One region of the Seohaeicola nanhaiensis genome, then DNA from elsewhere that is predicted to be linked to it. Evidence: riboswitches for the same ligand, from Rfam matches in the RefSeq annotation. Region 1 holds a riboswitch; each other region holds the start of a gene.
The links. Region 1 has a riboswitch for cobalamin ahead of ACFO5X_RS14935 (CbtB domain-containing protein). Riboswitches for the same ligand answer to the same signal wherever they lie in the genome.
Positions count from the first base shown of each region.

Region 2: it holds a riboswitch for cobalamin, as region 1 does, so the genes downstream of both, nrdH (glutaredoxin-like protein NrdH) here and ACFO5X_RS14935 (CbtB domain-containing protein) in region 1, are expected to answer to the same signal.
Region 3: it holds a riboswitch for cobalamin, as region 1 does, so the genes downstream of both, ACFO5X_RS03250 (ABC transporter substrate-binding protein) here and ACFO5X_RS14935 (CbtB domain-containing protein) in region 1, are expected to answer to the same signal.

Region 1 covers NZ_JBHSGI010000024.1:99,071-104,136, forward strand. The annotation lists gene ACFO5X_RS14920 (cobyrinate a,c-diamide synthase) at 1-950, shown strand, start outside; gene cobA (uroporphyrinogen-III C-methyltransferase) at 947-1,669, shown strand; gene cobF (precorrin-6A synthase (deacetylating)) at 1,669-2,412, shown strand; cobalamin riboswitch at 2,451-2,657, shown strand; gene ACFO5X_RS14935 (CbtB domain-containing protein) at 2,689-2,859, shown strand; gene ACFO5X_RS14940 (CbtA family protein) at 2,861-3,553, shown strand; gene ACFO5X_RS14945 (hypothetical protein) at 3,556-4,044, shown strand; gene ACFO5X_RS14950 (DUF1636 family protein) at 4,024-4,404, opposite strand; gene ACFO5X_RS14955 (ABC transporter substrate-binding protein) at 4,553-5,066, shown strand, end outside.
Region 2 covers NZ_JBHSGI010000002.1:1,060,663-1,065,728, reverse strand. The annotation lists gene ACFO5X_RS05365 (DnaJ C-terminal domain-containing protein) at 1-731, shown strand, start outside; gene ACFO5X_RS05360 (chaperone modulator CbpM) at 728-1,057, shown strand; gene ACFO5X_RS05355 (class I SAM-dependent methyltransferase) at 1,275-1,844, shown strand; cobalamin riboswitch at 1,954-2,144, shown strand; gene nrdH (glutaredoxin-like protein NrdH) at 2,247-2,468, shown strand; gene nrdI (class Ib ribonucleoside-diphosphate reductase assembly flavoprotein NrdI) at 2,474-2,890, shown strand; gene nrdE (class 1b ribonucleoside-diphosphate reductase subunit alpha) at 2,959-5,040, shown strand; gene nrdF (class 1b ribonucleoside-diphosphate reductase subunit beta) at 5,052-5,066, shown strand, end outside.
Region 3 covers NZ_JBHSGI010000002.1:636,153-641,218, reverse strand. The annotation lists gene ACFO5X_RS03255 (IS6 family transposase) at 643-1,284, shown strand; cobalamin riboswitch at 1,857-2,065, shown strand; gene ACFO5X_RS03250 (ABC transporter substrate-binding protein) at 2,118-3,158, shown strand; gene ACFO5X_RS03245 (FecCD family ABC transporter permease) at 3,194-4,210, shown strand; gene ACFO5X_RS03240 (ABC transporter ATP-binding protein) at 4,207-4,968, shown strand; partial or broken gene ACFO5X_RS03235 (ISKra4 family transposase) at 5,006-5,066, opposite strand, start outside.

The DNA.
Region 1 (5,066 bases):
TCGTGCTCGACGTGTCCGGACAGGCGCAATCGGCGGCGGCAACCGCACTGGGCTTCGCCCGCTTCCGTGACGACCTGTCCATCGCCGGCGTCATCCTCAACCGCGTGGCCAGCCCGCGCCACGAACGCCTGACCCGCCTCGGGATGGAACAGGCCGGCCTGCGTGTTTTCGGCTCCCTGCCGCGCCGCGGCGATCTCGTTCTGCCCGAGCGTCATCTCGGGCTGATCCAGGCGGTCGAACACCCCGACCTCGACGCGGCCATCGCCGGCTATGCCGCCTTCCTGCGCGAAAATGTCGATCTCGCAGCGATCCGCAGTGCCGCCTCGGCGCTTCCTCAGGGCGCGGCCGGACGCTTGCCGAAACCGCCGGCCCAGCGCATCGCCCTAGCGCGAGACGCGGCCTTCTCCTTCACCTATCCTCATATCCTCGAAGGCTGGCGCGAGGCCGGGGCCGAGGTCCTCCCGTTCTCGCCCCTCGCCGACGAGCCGCCCGATCCCGGCGCCGATCTGATCTGGCTTCCCGGCGGCTATCCCGAATTGCACGCAGGCGCGCTGGCGGCGGCCGACCGCTTCCGCGCCGGTCTGATACGGCACGCCGAAACCCGCCCCGTTCATGGCGAATGCGGGGGGTACATGGCGCTGGGCGCGGCCCTGATCGACAAACAGGGTGTTCGGCACCGGATGGCAGGGCTGCTTGGGCTGGTCACCAGCTACGAAAAGCGCAAGCTGCACCTCGGGTATCGCCTCGCACGGCTCAATGCCCCGATGCCAGGGTATGCCTCCGGAGCGGCGCTGCGCGGCCACGAATTCCATTATTCGACAATTCTGGAGGAACCCGACTCGCCCCTCGCCGCGGTCACCGACGCCGAAGGCGCGGCCGTGCCCGAAACCGGATCGCGCCGCGGTCAGGTGACCGGCACCTTCTTCCACCTGATCGCGGAGGCCGAATGACCGGTTTTGTCAGCTTTGTCGGCTCCGGGCCGGGAGACCCGGAACTGCTGACCCTGAAAGCGGTCGACCGCCTGCGTCGGGCCGATGCGGTCCTGTTCGACGATCTGTCCTCCGGCCCCATTCTCACCCACGCGCGACGCGATGCCGATCTGGTCGGCGTGGGCAAACGTGCTGGGCGACCCTCTCCAAAACAGGACCATGTCAGCCGGCTGCTGGTCGAATATGCACAGGACGGCGCCCGCGTCGTGCGTTTGAAAAGCGGCGATGGCGGACTGTTTGGCCGGCTCGAGGAAGAACTCGTCGCCCTGCGCGCGGCCGGCATCCCCTATGAGATCATTCCCGGCATCCCCTCGGCCTGCGCCGCGGCGGCCGCGGCGGGCATTCCACTGACCCGCCGGCTGACCGCGCGGCGGGTGCAATTCGTCACCGGTCATGACGTCACCGGCCGACTGCCCGAAGACCTCAACCTTGCCGCGCTGGCCGACGGCCAGGCGACAACGGTGATCTTCATGGGCAAGCGGACCTTCCCGGCACTGGCCGAGGCGCTGATCGCCCACGGGTTGCCGGGCGACACCCCCGCCATGCTCGCCGAGGCGATCAGCACGCCGGACCAGTCGATCAGCCGGACCACCGTCGCCGAACTGGCCCAACGTCTCGCCCATTCTCCCGGCGACGCAGCGGCACTGATCCTCTACGGACCGCTGGCAGAGGAGGGGTGATGCGCGACCTGCTGCTGATCGGCATTGGAACCGGCAACCGCGACCATGTCACGCTGGCGGGGGTTCAGGCGATGCGGTCGGCCGACCTGATCCTGATTCCGCGAAAGGGGCCGGACAAGGCCGATCTGGCCGACCTTCGCCACCAGATTTGCGAAAGCGTCCTTTCGGGATGCGATGTGGCCCTGGCCGAGTTCGATCTGCCGGTGCGCGACGCTTCGGGCGATTACCGTGCCGGAGTCGATGCCTGGCACGACGCCATCGCCAAGGCCTGGAGCGACGCGATCGACCGCCACGCGCCCGACGCGCGACGCGTGGCGTTGCTGATCTGGGGCGACCCTTCGCTCTATGACAGTTCTCTGCGCATCGCTGCGCGGCTGCCCGACCTGCGCGTGCGGGTCATTCCCGGCATCACCGCTCTGCAGGCGCTGACTGCCGCCCACGCGATCCCGGTCAATGAGATCGGCGCACCCTTCATCGTCACCACCGGCCGGCAACTGCGCGACAAGGGCTGGCCGCCGGGTGTCGATACCGTGGCAGTCATGCTGGATGGCGACTGCGCGTTCCAGACGCTGGATCCGGACGGGATCGAGATCTGGTGGGGCGCCTATCTGGGCATGGCCGAGGAAATGCTCATTTCCGGTCCATTGGCGGACAGGTCCGCGCAAATCCTGTCCGATCGCGCACAGGCGCGTTCCCGGCATGGCTGGATCATGGACATTTACCTTCTGCGGCGGCGTAGCTGATGCATTCGCTCTTGCCAGCGGACGATCCGGCGGGATACACCAAAAGAGCTTGATGTCCGGCGGATGGTCCGCCGGGCGATGGGAATTCGGTGCGGATGGTCCGATCGGGCCGCCAAAGCCGAAGCCGCCCCCGCGACTGTAAGCGGAGAGCGCCTGCCGGAATACCACTCGCATCCTTTGTGGGGAAGGTCGGCAAGGCGCAGTGACCCGCGAGCCAGGAGACCGATCAGGCCGAAACGTGTAGACTCTGTCGGGTGTGACAGGAAGGAGATCGAAATGAACGCAATCGCAAAGAACGCCTCCAGCGTTAAGTCCGGTTTGGCGCAGGCGCTGATGGTCGCGGTTTTTGGAATCGGCATCGTGTTCGTCGCCGGCCATCTGCAGGCCTCGGCCCTGCATGATGCGGCCCACGACGTGCGCCACGCAACCGGTTTCCCCTGCCACTGAGATGGCTTCCAGACTGCTGACCAGCGCGTTGTTCGCTGGATTCTGCGCGGGGCTCGTGGCAGCCTTGTTGCAGTTCGTTTTCGTACAGCCGGTGCTTCTCCATGCCGAGTTGTACGAGTCCGGTCAACTTGTCCATTTTGGAGCGGAGCCCGTCTCGGCCGATCCCGATCTGGGCGGTCTCGACCTCATGCGCGATGCGCTGTCGGTGATTTTCTCGGCGCTGGTCTATACCGGCTATGCGCTGGTTCTGATCGCCGTCATGTCGCTGGCCGAGGCGTCGGGGGCGGGGATTACCGCCCGCACCGGACTGATCTGGGGTGTTGCGGGCTTTGTCGCCGTGCATCTGGCCCCGGCAGTCTCGCTCCCTCCCGAAGTGCCCGGCGTGGCCGCGGCCGACGTCTTCCTGCGCCAGATCTGGTGGTGGGCGACTGTCGTCGCGACGGGCATCGCGCTGGCGCTGCTCGCCTTCGGGCGCTCCTGGATGGCCTGGGGTAGTGCAATCGTTCTGCTCGCCGCGCCTCACCTGATCGGCGCGCCACATCCGGACAGCTTCAGCGGCAGGGTCCCCCCCGAACTCGCCGCGCTCTTCGCCGCGCGGGCGCTCGGTGTCGGGCTCGCGGCCTGGGTTCTGCTGGGCAGCCTCTGCGGCTACTTCTGGCAGCGCGAAGGCTTGCGTCAGACCGCGACGGCCTGATCATGCTTGATCGAGGACTGGCTCTCTTCGCAATCGGGCTCGTGTTCGGCGGCGGGTTCGGTTTCCTCACCGCCGCCGGCATGGGCGTGACGCTGGACGGGCACGACCATGCCACCGGCCACGATGCGGGCGGACATGCCGAAGTGCATGACCACGCCAATGCCCGACCTGTCGAGATCGCGCCCGGTGCCACGGTTCCCGCCGTGGCGCTGACCGCCACCCGGGACATGGCCTCGGGCTGGAACGTACATGTTGCCCTTACGGGTTTGGCCTTCGCGCCGGAGCATTCGGGCCAGGAGAATAGCCCGGGCGAGGGGCACGTGCATCTCTACCTCGACGGGGTCAAGGTCGCGCGCGTCTATGGCCCCTGGGTGCATCTGCCCGTGGGCGACCCCGGCGCCCGGCTGACGGCGGCGCTTTATTCCAACGACCACCGTCCCCTGACTTCGGACGGCGCGCCTATCCAGGCATCAGTCACCCTCGGCGACTGAGGGCAGGGCGGGCACACGCGCCCGAAGATGAAAGCGAAGCTGCCCGGCTGGCCGGGCATCTTCGATCCACCCGTTCGGCGCATTCAGATACAGCCGGCAGAAGGCGGCGATGTCGTGGTCCGGCCAGTCTGCACCGAGCCCCGAGAACACGTAAGAGGCGCGTCCGGCCGCCTGAACGGCAATGCTGCGCGGCGTGTCGCATCCGCCAAGACAGGCGAATTCCGCAACATCGGCTTCGATTCCCGCCTGCGCCATCATCGCCTGCGCCCTTAGGCATTCTTCCGCGGCGCTGCCGCTCTCGCGGTGGCAGGTCGAACAGACAAGCAGGCGCAGGGCAGGGTCGGCAGGCATTTTTTGCATCGGCAGGGTCTTTCGATTTGCCCGCATCTGGCCCGTATTTCCGCGCGCTTTCAATGCGAAACCTCCCCCAATAGGCTACAAGTGGGGTGACTTTGCACCTCACTTCGGCAAATACTCGCGACCAAATCATCATGCACGGGGATCATTCATGAAACATCTTTCTCTCGGGCTGGCCTTCGCTGCCCTCGCCGGGTCGGTCCACGCCGCTGAACTGGGCGCGGTGGACGAGCCCATCAAGCTGGCTGTCAACGAATGGACCGGACAGCACGTCACCACGCATATTGCGGGTGAAATGCTCAAGGCGGCGGGCTACAAGGTGGAATATGTCACCGCCGGCATGATGAACCAGTTCCAGGCGCTGGCGGACGGCGATCTGGACGCGACCCTGGAAATCTGGTCCTCGAACGTCTCGGACGAATACGCCAAGAAGGTTGCCGAAGGTAAGGTTGTCGAAATCGGCGACCTCGGGCTCGACGCTCGCGAAGGTATCGCCTATCCCGCCCATGTCGCCGATCTCTGCCCGGGCCTGCCTGCTTGGGAGGCGCTGAAGGACTGCGCCGGCGTCTTCGCCACTGCCGACACGCTCCCGATGGGCCGTCTGGTGGACTATCCCGCCGATTGGGGCACGCCGGGCGCAGACCGTATGACCGGCTTCGCCCTGC
Region 2 (5,066 bases), on a different contig from region 1:
ACGCCTCTGGCGCCGAGCGTCCTCAGCGCCAGTATTACCGCGACTTCACCGATGCGCCGCGCAACGCCTATCAGCAGCGGCAGGGCTTTGGCCCCGACGTCGACCCGGCCGATATCTTCGCCGAGATCCTGCGCAACCGCGGGCGCCAGGGCGGAGGTTACACCGATCAGGGCTTCACCGCGGCGGGACCGGATGCGCGGTATACGCTCGAAGTGCCCTTCCTCGATGCCGCGCGTGGCGCCGAGACGCGGATCACCCTGCCGGACGGCCATAGCCTCGCGGTCAAGATCCCGCGCGGCACCGAAGACGGCCAGACCCTGCGCCTGCGCGGAAAGGGCGGGCCGGGCTTTGGCGGCGGGCCGGCGGGCGATGCCCTGATCACGGTGATGGTGCGCCCGCATCCGGTGTTCCGCCGCGAGGGCGACGACATCCTGATGACGCTGCCGATCACAATCGACGAGGCGCTTCTGGGCGGCAAGGTCACGACACCGACCATTGACGGGCCGGTCGGCCTGACGATTCCGCCAGGCGCCAGTTCGGGCCAGATCCTGCGCCTGCGGGGCCGCGGCATCGAGCGGCCAAGGCAGAAGACCAAGGGCGACCAGCGGGTCGAACTGCAGATTGTCGTGCAGGGTCCTCCGGACTCGGACCTGCGCGATTTCCTGACCTCGTGGCGCAAGAAACAGACCTTCGATCCACGGGCCGATCTGATGAAGAGCGCAGGGACATGACTGAGCGATTTTCCGAAGACGAGGTTGTCACCACGGTCACCCGGCTGACCCGCAGCCAGCTTGTGCGCTATATCGAGGGCAGATTCGTGCGCCCGGAGCGCGAGGCCGGCGGATATGTCTTCCGCCGGATCGACATTGCCCGGCTTGAGCTGCTGTGCGATCTTTCGGTCGATCTGGACCTCGATGAACCGGCACTGGAAATCGTGCTGTCGCTGATCGACCAGCTGCACGCCGCCCGTCAGGATCTGGCGACCATAGCCCAGGCTATGAACCGGTTGCCTGCCGAACGCCAGGCCGAGATTCTCTCGGCCCTGAAGCGGCGCTGACGCAAGGCTGCGGCAGACCGCCGCTTTCGGCGGCGGTTGCCCTTGCGGCAAGCGCTCCGGCATCCTATTCACTGCGCAGGTGAAACGGCCAGAGGCCCCGGCGATGCAATTTCCCCAACGCAGGACGCCTCCCAAGACCGGCACGCCCGGGCGGGACACGAAATCCAGGCTGTTCTGCGGTTCCGGCAGGGAAAAGCCGGGCGCAGGAGAAAGGCCGGTGAGCGATGCGTTCGCCTTCTTCCGCTCCTGGCTCAACGATCCCAAGCGGGTGTCTTCCGTGGTGCCCTCCAGCCCGCGTCTGGCCGAGATGATCACCTCGCAGGTCGATCCCCGGATGGGCCCGGTGATCGAGCTCGGGCCCGGCACCGGCGTCTTCACCCGCGCGCTGGTGAACCGCGGTGTCGCCCCCGCCGATCTTACATTGATCGAGCTTGGCGAAGAATTCCTGCCGATGCTGCGCAAGCGCTATCCCGAGGCCACGATTCTCTCCGAGGATGCCGCGCGGCTGGAGCGGCTCGCGCCCGGCAACCGCCGCCTGCACGGCGCGGCGGTCAGCGGACTGCCGCTGCTGGCAATGCCGCCCGCCACGGTGCTGCGAATCCTGTCGGGCACGTTCCGCCTGCTTGCCCCCGGTGGTCAGTTCTTCCAGTTCACCTATGGCTGGCGCTGTCCGGTGCCCGCCCCGATGCTGCAACGGCTGGGGCTTGAGGCGCATCGCGTGGGCGTGACGCTCGAAAATATTCCGCCGGCGACGGTCTATCGAATTTCACGGATGCCCTTGCACTAGGCGCCGGCAAGGCCGAAAAGGACAGTCCGGATGCCTGCGCCGCAGGCACGGTCGTGAGAATTTCCAGATCGCCCTCACACAACATGTTGACAGTGCAGCGGCGTTGATATCTACATCCTGTTGTCTTGGTGCCCATTACGGACTTTGGGTGAAAAGGGAAGCCGGTGCAAAGCCGGCACTGCCCCCGCAACTGTAAGCGACCAGCCAAGGCCCGTTGATCCACTGGCGACTCTCGCCGGGAAGGAGGGCCGAAGCGACCGAACCGCGAGTCAGGAGACCTGCCAGGACAACGAGAACGAGCCGGTCGGTGGGCCCGGAGGCGTTGAGCAGTTGTGGCGAGCCACCGCTGCCCGCGTCCCTGTGCCCGGCGCCGGAACCTAGGCAGAGAAAAAGGGACACCTGATGAGCATCACCGTCTATTCCAAGCCCGCCTGCGTGCAGTGCACCGCCACCACCCGCGCGCTTTCGGCGAAGGGAATCGCCTTCGACCTGGTCGATCTGACCGAGGATGCCGCCGCAATGGCGCGGGTGACCGAGCTGGGCTATCGCCAGGCGCCGGTGGTCATGGCCGGCGACGATCACTGGGCCGGCTTCCGTCCCGACAAGATCGCCGCCCTGTCCTGACGGACATGGGGGGGCTGGTCTATTTCTCGTCGCGCTCGGGCAATACCGAACGCTTCGTGTGCGCCCTGGGGCTGGCGGCCGACCGCATCCCCATCGCGCCCGAACTGGCGATGCCCGCCCCCCGCGCCCCTTTCGTCCTGATCACGCCGACCTACGCCGACGGCCAGGGACGGGGCGCCGTGCACAGGCAGGTGATCCGGTTTCTCAACGATCCGGACACCCGCCGCCACCTCCGCGGCGTCATCGCCGGGGGCAACCGCAATTTCGGGGCGCTGTTCGCGTCCGCCGGGGATGTGATCTCGCGCAAATGCGGGGTGCCGGTGCTCTACCGGTTCGAACTGGCCGGAACGGCCACCGACATCGCCCGCGTCACAGAAGGACTGGACAGGTTTTGGAAAACGCAATTCTCGACCGCGATCTGAGCGACGCCGCCCCCGCCAAGGCGGTCCCCGCCGAATGGCAGGGCCTCGACTATCACGCGCTGAACGCGATGCTGAACCTCTACGACGACAAGGGACGGATCCGCTTTGACGCCGACCGCATGGCGGCGCGGCAGTATTTCCTGCAGCACGTCAACCAGAACACCGTCTTCTTCCACTCGCTGGAGGAGAAGCTGCGCTATCTGGTCGAGGAAGGCTATTACGAAGCTGCGGTCATCGAACAGTACGACGCTGCCTTCATCGCCCGCATCTGGGACGCGGCCTACCGGGTCAAGTTCCGCTTTCCGACCTTCCTGGGCGCGTTCAAATACTACACCAGCTACACGCTGAAAACCCGCGATGGGAAACGGTATCTCGAACGCTTTGAGGACCGTGTCGTCATGGTCGCCCTGACGCTCGCCCGCGGGGACGAAACGCAGGCGATGGCGCTGATGCAGGAAATCCTCGCCGGCCGCTTCCAGCCCGCGACGCCCACCTTCCTCAACGCCGGCAAAGCCCAGCGGGGCGAGCTGATCTCGTGTTTCCTGCTGCGGGTCGAGGACAACATGGAAAGCATCGGCCGGGCGATCAATTCGTCGCTCCAGCTGTCCAAGCGCGGCGGCGGCGTGGCGCTGATGCTGACCAACATCCGAGAGCATGGCGCGGCCATCAAGGGCATCGAGAACCAGTCGTCGGGCGTGATCCCGGTGATGAAACTGCTGGAAGACAGCTTCTCCTACGCCAACCAGCTCGGCGCGCGGCAGGGCGCGGGCGCGGTCTATCTCAACGCCCATCACCCCGACATCCTGCGCTTTCTCGACACCAAGCGCGAGAACGCCGACGAGAAGATCCGTATCAAGACGCTGAGCCTTGGCGTCGTGGTGCCCGACATCACCTTCGAACTCGCCAAGAAGAACGAGGACATGTACCTCTTCTCGCCCCATGATGTCGAAAAAGTCTATGGCAAGCCCTTCTCGGAAATCTCGGTCACCGAGAAATACCGCGAGATGGTCGGCAATCCGAAGATCCGAAAGAAGAAGATCAACGCACGGCAGTTCTTCCAGACCATCGCCGAGATCCAGTTCGAATCGGGCTATCCCTACATCATGTTCGAAGACACCGTGAACCGGGCGAACCCGATCGCCGGACGCATCGCCATGTCGAACCTCTGTTCCGAGATCCTGCAGGTCAACGAAGCGTCGCAGTTCAACGACGATCTCAGCTACAAGCACCTCGGCACTGATATCTCCTGCAACCTCGGATCGCTCAACATCGCTAAGGCGATGGACGGCGGCGATCTGGGCGCCACTGTCGAGACGGCGGTGCGCGCCCTCAGCGCGGTCAGCGAAATGTCGGCCATCGACTCGGTGCCCTCGGTGCGGCGCGGCAACGACGAAAGCCACGCCATCGGCCTTGGCCAGATGAACCTGCACGGCTTCCTCGCCCGCGAACGCATCCACTATGGCTCGGCCGAGGGGATCGACTTCACCAACATCTATTTCGCCACCGTGCTCTACCACTGCCTGCGCGCCTCCAACGCATTGGCGCGCGAGCGGGGCGAGACCTTCCGCGGCTTCCGCGACTCGACCTATGCCGACGGGTCGTTCTTCGACAAATACGTCGAACGGGACTGGCTGCCCGAAACGGAAGCGGTGAAGGCGGTGTTTGAGAAATTCGGCATCGCCGTGCCCAGCCGCGCCGACTGGGGCGCGCTGAAAGAGGCGGTGATGAAGGACGGCCTCTACAACCGCAACCTTCAGGCGGTGCCGCCAACCGGCTCGATCAGCTATATCAACAATTCTACCTCCTCGATCCACCCGATCACCTCCAAGATCGAGATCCGCAAGGAAGGCAAGATCGGCCGCGTCTATTACCCGGCCGCCTTCATGACCAACGACAACCTGGAATACTACAGGGACGCCTACGAGATCGGTGCCGAGGCGATCATCGACACCTATGCCGCGGCGACCCAGCACGTCGATCAGGGCCTGTCGCTGACGCTGTTCTTCAAGGACACGGCCACCACGCGCGACATCAACCGGGCGCAGATCCATGCCTGGAAGAAGGGGATCAAGACGATCTACTACATCCGTCTGCGCCAGATGGCCCTTGAAGGGACCGAGGTGCAGGGCTGCGTGTCCTGCTCGCTCTGAGGATTCACATCATGAAAGACATGACC
Region 3 (5,066 bases), on a different contig from region 1:
CCACGCACCTTCGGGTCTTCCTTACATTCTGATGTTGCTCCGATTTCTGCCGGCAATTCCAGCGGTTTGCGACGCAGGTCAGTCAGCAGAGACGCCTTTCAGAGCAGATGAACGGCGCATTTCCGGGGCCAGTCTCTGCGGTCCAAATTCGGAGAGCGGGTTTTCTGTGCCGATCAGATTATCAGGGAATTTACAGGGAAAAACGAATCCTGAGCAGGGTTCTTGCCGGAGGCACAACCGTGCGAACGGCAGCGTCGGAGGTGAGAGCAAGACCCTGCAAAAGTGTTAAGGGCCGTTCCTTGGGGGAGAACCGGCCCGATGGTTTTGTCAGTTGAGATGGCGCTCAGTCTGCCAGCACCCGCAGAGCTTCTCCTGCTCTTCCCAGTCAAGCGGGAGGGAGCGGGAGAGCAGGCGCTTCAGGGTCAGGTCCGGCGGCAGGGTGCCGGCAAGGATGGCACCCTGCAGGCGCGGGGAGAGGAAGGCGAGCTGGGAGCGGGTGCGGATGTAGGATTCGGGGCGCTGTCAAGGGAACCTGACTTGAGGCGGAGGGATGGGCTGGGTAGCCTTTGGCCATGACCCAGCGCTCACCGTTCCGCTCCTTCAGCGTCGCCGCCGTCGCCGGAGATCATCCGGCTGGCGGTCATGATGTACATCCACTTTCCGCTATCGCTACGGAACGTCGAGGATCTGTTGCACGAGCGCGGCGTCGAGGTCAGCCACGAGACGGTGCGGTTTTGGTGGCACCGCTTCGGCCCGCTGTTTGCTTCGGAGATCCGGAAACGGCGCTTTGAGGGGATGCGGTCGAGCCGCTGGCGCTGGCACTTGGACGAAGTCTTCGTGAAAATCAACGGCGAACGGCACTACCTTTGGCGGGCGGTCGATCACGAGGGCGAGGTGCTCGAGAGCTTCGTGACGAAGACCCGGGACAAGAAAGCAGCGCTGAAATTCTTGAAGAAATCGCTGAAGCGGCATGGCCGCGCCGAAGAAATCGTGACCGACCGACTGCGGTCCTATGGTGCCGCCCTCGACGATCTCGGTATCCGGGACCGACAGGAGACAGGACGCTGGGCCAACAATCGTGCGGAGAACTCGCATCAACCGTTCCGAAGGCGCGAACGGGCGATGCGCCGCTTCCGCCGCATGCGAACGTTACAGTTGTTCGCCGCCGTCCACGCGTCGGTTCACAATCTCTTCAACCAGGAACGCAACCTCTCTTCCCGCACCATCTTCAAGCAGAACCGTGCCGCCGCTCTCGACGAGTGGCGCGGTCTCTGCGCGGAATAGGGACGCCTTCCTCCTGCGATGCGGAGACTGGTTCGCATTTGTCTGCCAGCACCCGCATGCATATTGTGGTCAAAGAAATGGTTGACTATCATCGGAGCCGCCTTCGTGTTGGCACCAAATTCAACTGCCACGAAGGGAGCAGAATTGTCGCAAGGGGCACGGTAACTAAGCTACGCGCTGTTTCACCCTAGCGGCAGCAAAGTCCGCCAAGCAGACCTTCTGCCGCCGAACCATGCCGCACAGTTTCATGTACGACGGCTTTGGGGAAGCTGTGTCGCAGCAACAACGACCTAGCGAAGATCGGCTTAGGGACGAGAACGTCTGAGCAGCCTTACTGGGTCGAGGTTCTGCCTGCGGCCCTCCAGTGTCCGTTGCGATACGTCATCGGTCGCAGGTGTCGCGAGAACAGGGCGTTTCATTGACGGGCCTGTTCCGAATGGGGGGAAGGGGTCGGTGCGAATGGCGGTTTCTTGCTCTAATCCCGTCAACTTTCGATCTCGTGCTGTCTCTCGGGTAGCGCGGGTTCAGTGTAAATTCGGCACTCGAGCGTTGACACACAGGTGACACGATCGGTAATTCCACCTCTGAACGGTTTCCATTCGGAATGAATAGGGAATCCGGTGATGCGGCCAAGGCCGCAAAATCCGGAGCTGCCCTCGCAACTGTAAGCGACCGTTTCATCTCGTGCGGCATCTGCCGCGGCCACTGCGCACGAGGCGTGGGAAGGTGGGGTGAAACCATGGTCGTGAGCCAGGAGACCTGCCGTTCCGGAACTGCATGCGCAGTTCTGACCTCAAAGCACAACCGGGCGAGGTGTCCGGGAAGGACGTGGCATGACCAATACACTCACCGTCGCGCGCGGCGCGGCGATCCTGCTTGCATTCATCACATCGGTGCCCCTGGCCCATGCGGAATCGGCCCCGGCGTTTGACGTCGAGATCGAGAATTGCGGCCGCACGGTGCATTTCTCGGAACCCCCGGAAAGGGCAGTTACCGTGGGGCAGGGCTTTACCGAGATCATGCTTCGGCTTGGCCTGAAGGATCGTATCGTCGGGACGTCGCTCTGGTTGGGACCGCTGCCGGAGGATCTCGAAGCGGAGGCGGCGAATCTGTCCCGGCTGTCCGACAATTCACCGGCCTTCGAGGCGGTCCTGAAGGTCCGGCCCCAGCTTGTCCTGACCGAGTGGAGCGACGATATCAACGATGACGGCGGCCGCGTCGGCAGCGTCGCCCAGTTCCGGGATTTCGGGATCGAGGTTTACACCGCCGCGTTGGAATGCGCCAAGGTCACGCCGACATCCGGCGACGGCGACGGCGCACGCGATCGGCCGTGGAGCGTGGACCTGCTGGAGCAGGATATCGCCGATCTCGCGCGGATCTTCGATGTCAGGGAGGCGGGAGAGGCGCTGATCGCCGTCAACCGCGGCCGGATCGAGGCCGCGGCGGCGGATGCGGCGACCCTTCAGGCGAAGGATGTCTCGGTTCTGTACTGGTTCTCGTCCCCCGCCGATGTCGAGGGCGAAGCCTATGTCGCCGGTCAACTGGGAGCGCCCGGTTGGATTTCCAATGTCGTTGGGGTGCGCAACGTCATTGTCAGCAACGACGAATGGCCCCTCGTGGGCTGGGAGACGATTGCCGCGCTCGATCCGACGGTGATCGTCCTGGCGACGATGGACCGGCGCAGGCAACCTGCCGACGACGTGGAGGTGCGGCGCCACTTTCTGATGACCGATCCCGTGGCCAGCCAGCTTACCGCGGTTCGAGAGGGGCATCTGATCGAGATGGATGCGCAATCGATGAACCCGACATTGCGCTCTGTCGACGGGGTCGAGACACTGGCCGAGGGGCTGCGTGCCCGCGGCCTGACAGAGTAACTCCCTTGCGCGGTGTCGTTAAGACCACCCCGGCGTTGCGGCGCCGGGGTCTGGGTCTGTTCCTGAGTGGCGGCGCCGTGGCGCTGCTGCTGTCGGCATGGGCGGCAATGACCATCGGCGATATCGAGACCACGGCAGGCGATGTGGCCAAGGTCCTGGCCAACCGGCTTTTTGGAGCGACATATAATGTCGATCCGGTCAGCGAGGGCGTTGTCTGGCATTATCGGCTTAGCCGCACGGTGGTGGCCGCTTGTGCGGGCGGCGCGCTGGCGCTGTGTGGCGTGGTCCTGCAAGCGCTGTTGCGCAACCCATTGGCCGAACCCTATCTGCTGGGCATCTCCGCAGGTGCCTCGACGGGGGCGGTACTGGTCATCGTGCTGGGCTTCGGGGTTGGCGGGCTGGGGCTGTCGGGCGGTGCCTTCTTCGGCGCGGCTGCTGCTTTTGCCTTCGTCATGATCCTGGCGCGAGGGGCAGGCGGTGGTGTTGACAAGGTCATCCTGTCGGGGATTGCCGGATCGCAGCTGTTCAACGCGGCGACCTCTTTCATCGTCACCACCTCCGCCAGTGCGGAGCAGACCCGCGGCGTCATGTTCTGGCTTCTCGGCAGTCTGGGCGGCGTGCGGTGGCCCGATGCCCTGCTCGCGGTGCCTGTACTGGTGCTGGGGGTGGCAATCTGCCTGTCCAAGGCCCGGGCGCTGGATGCGTTTGCCTTCGGCGAGGATGCGGCAGCTTCGCTTGGCGTCGAGGTCATGAAGCTGCGCATCGGCCTGTTTGCCGTGACGGCCTTGCTGACCGCGGCCGTGGTCAGCGTGGTCGGTGCGGTGGGCTTTGTCGGTCTCGTTGTGCCTCATGCGGTGCGCTTCGTCGTCGGCGCGGACCACGAGAGGTTGATCCCTGCGTCGGTTCTGTCCGGCGCCGTGTTCCTGGTTCTGGCGGACATCCTGTCGCGCGTGATCGTACCCGGACAGGTCCTGCCCATCGGCGTCGTGACCGCGCTGATCGGTGCGCCAGCCTTTGCGACGATCCTCTGGCAGTCGAGGCGGCGGTCATGACACTGGAGGGCAGGGACGTCACGTGGAAGGTGGATGGGTTGATTGTGGTCAACGGCGTCACCCTTTCCGCGCCGAAACACGGCATTCTGGGTCTGGTGGGGCCGAATGGCTGCGGCAAGTCGAGCCTGCTGCGGCTTCTGGCCGGGCTGCGCGAATGCCAAGGCGGGGCGGTGCTGCTGGACGGGGAGGTCATGGCCAGGGCGCCCCGGAAGCAGGTCGCGCGCCGTATCGCCTTTGTCGCCCAGCACGCCGAGACGCAAACCGCGCTCACGTCACGGGATGTGGTCAAGCTTGGCCGGACACCTCACCGTGGTGCCTGGGACGGGTGGAGCGACGCGGATGAGCTGGCCGTGATAGGTGCGCTGCGGCAGGTGAGCATGGAGCACAAGGCCGAGCAGGCATGGTCCACCCTGTCGGGCGGCGAACGCCAGCGCATCCAGATCGCGCGCGCACTGGCGCAAGAGCCGGAAATCATGCTGCTTGACGAGCCGACGAACCATCTCGACATACGCCATCAGCGCGACCTTCTGCGCCTGTTGCGCAAGCTCGAATGCGGAACGATCATCGCGCTGCACGATCTCGACCACGCGGCGGCCTATTGCGACAGGATTGCCGTCATGGAGAAGGGAAAGGTCATTGCGCAGGGACCGCCGGACGAAATCATCACGACGGAAATGATCGCAAGCGTGTTCGGCGTCGATGCCATCGTGCATCTGCGCAAGGACTCCGGCCGTCCACGGGTAGAGTTTTGCCTTTGACGCATGTGCAGGGATGGGAGTGGGCAAAACTTGGGGGTCATGCGGCTGCTCTCTGGTAAACGCCGGATAGTCGACCATCGAGAACGGCGGCGCGGACA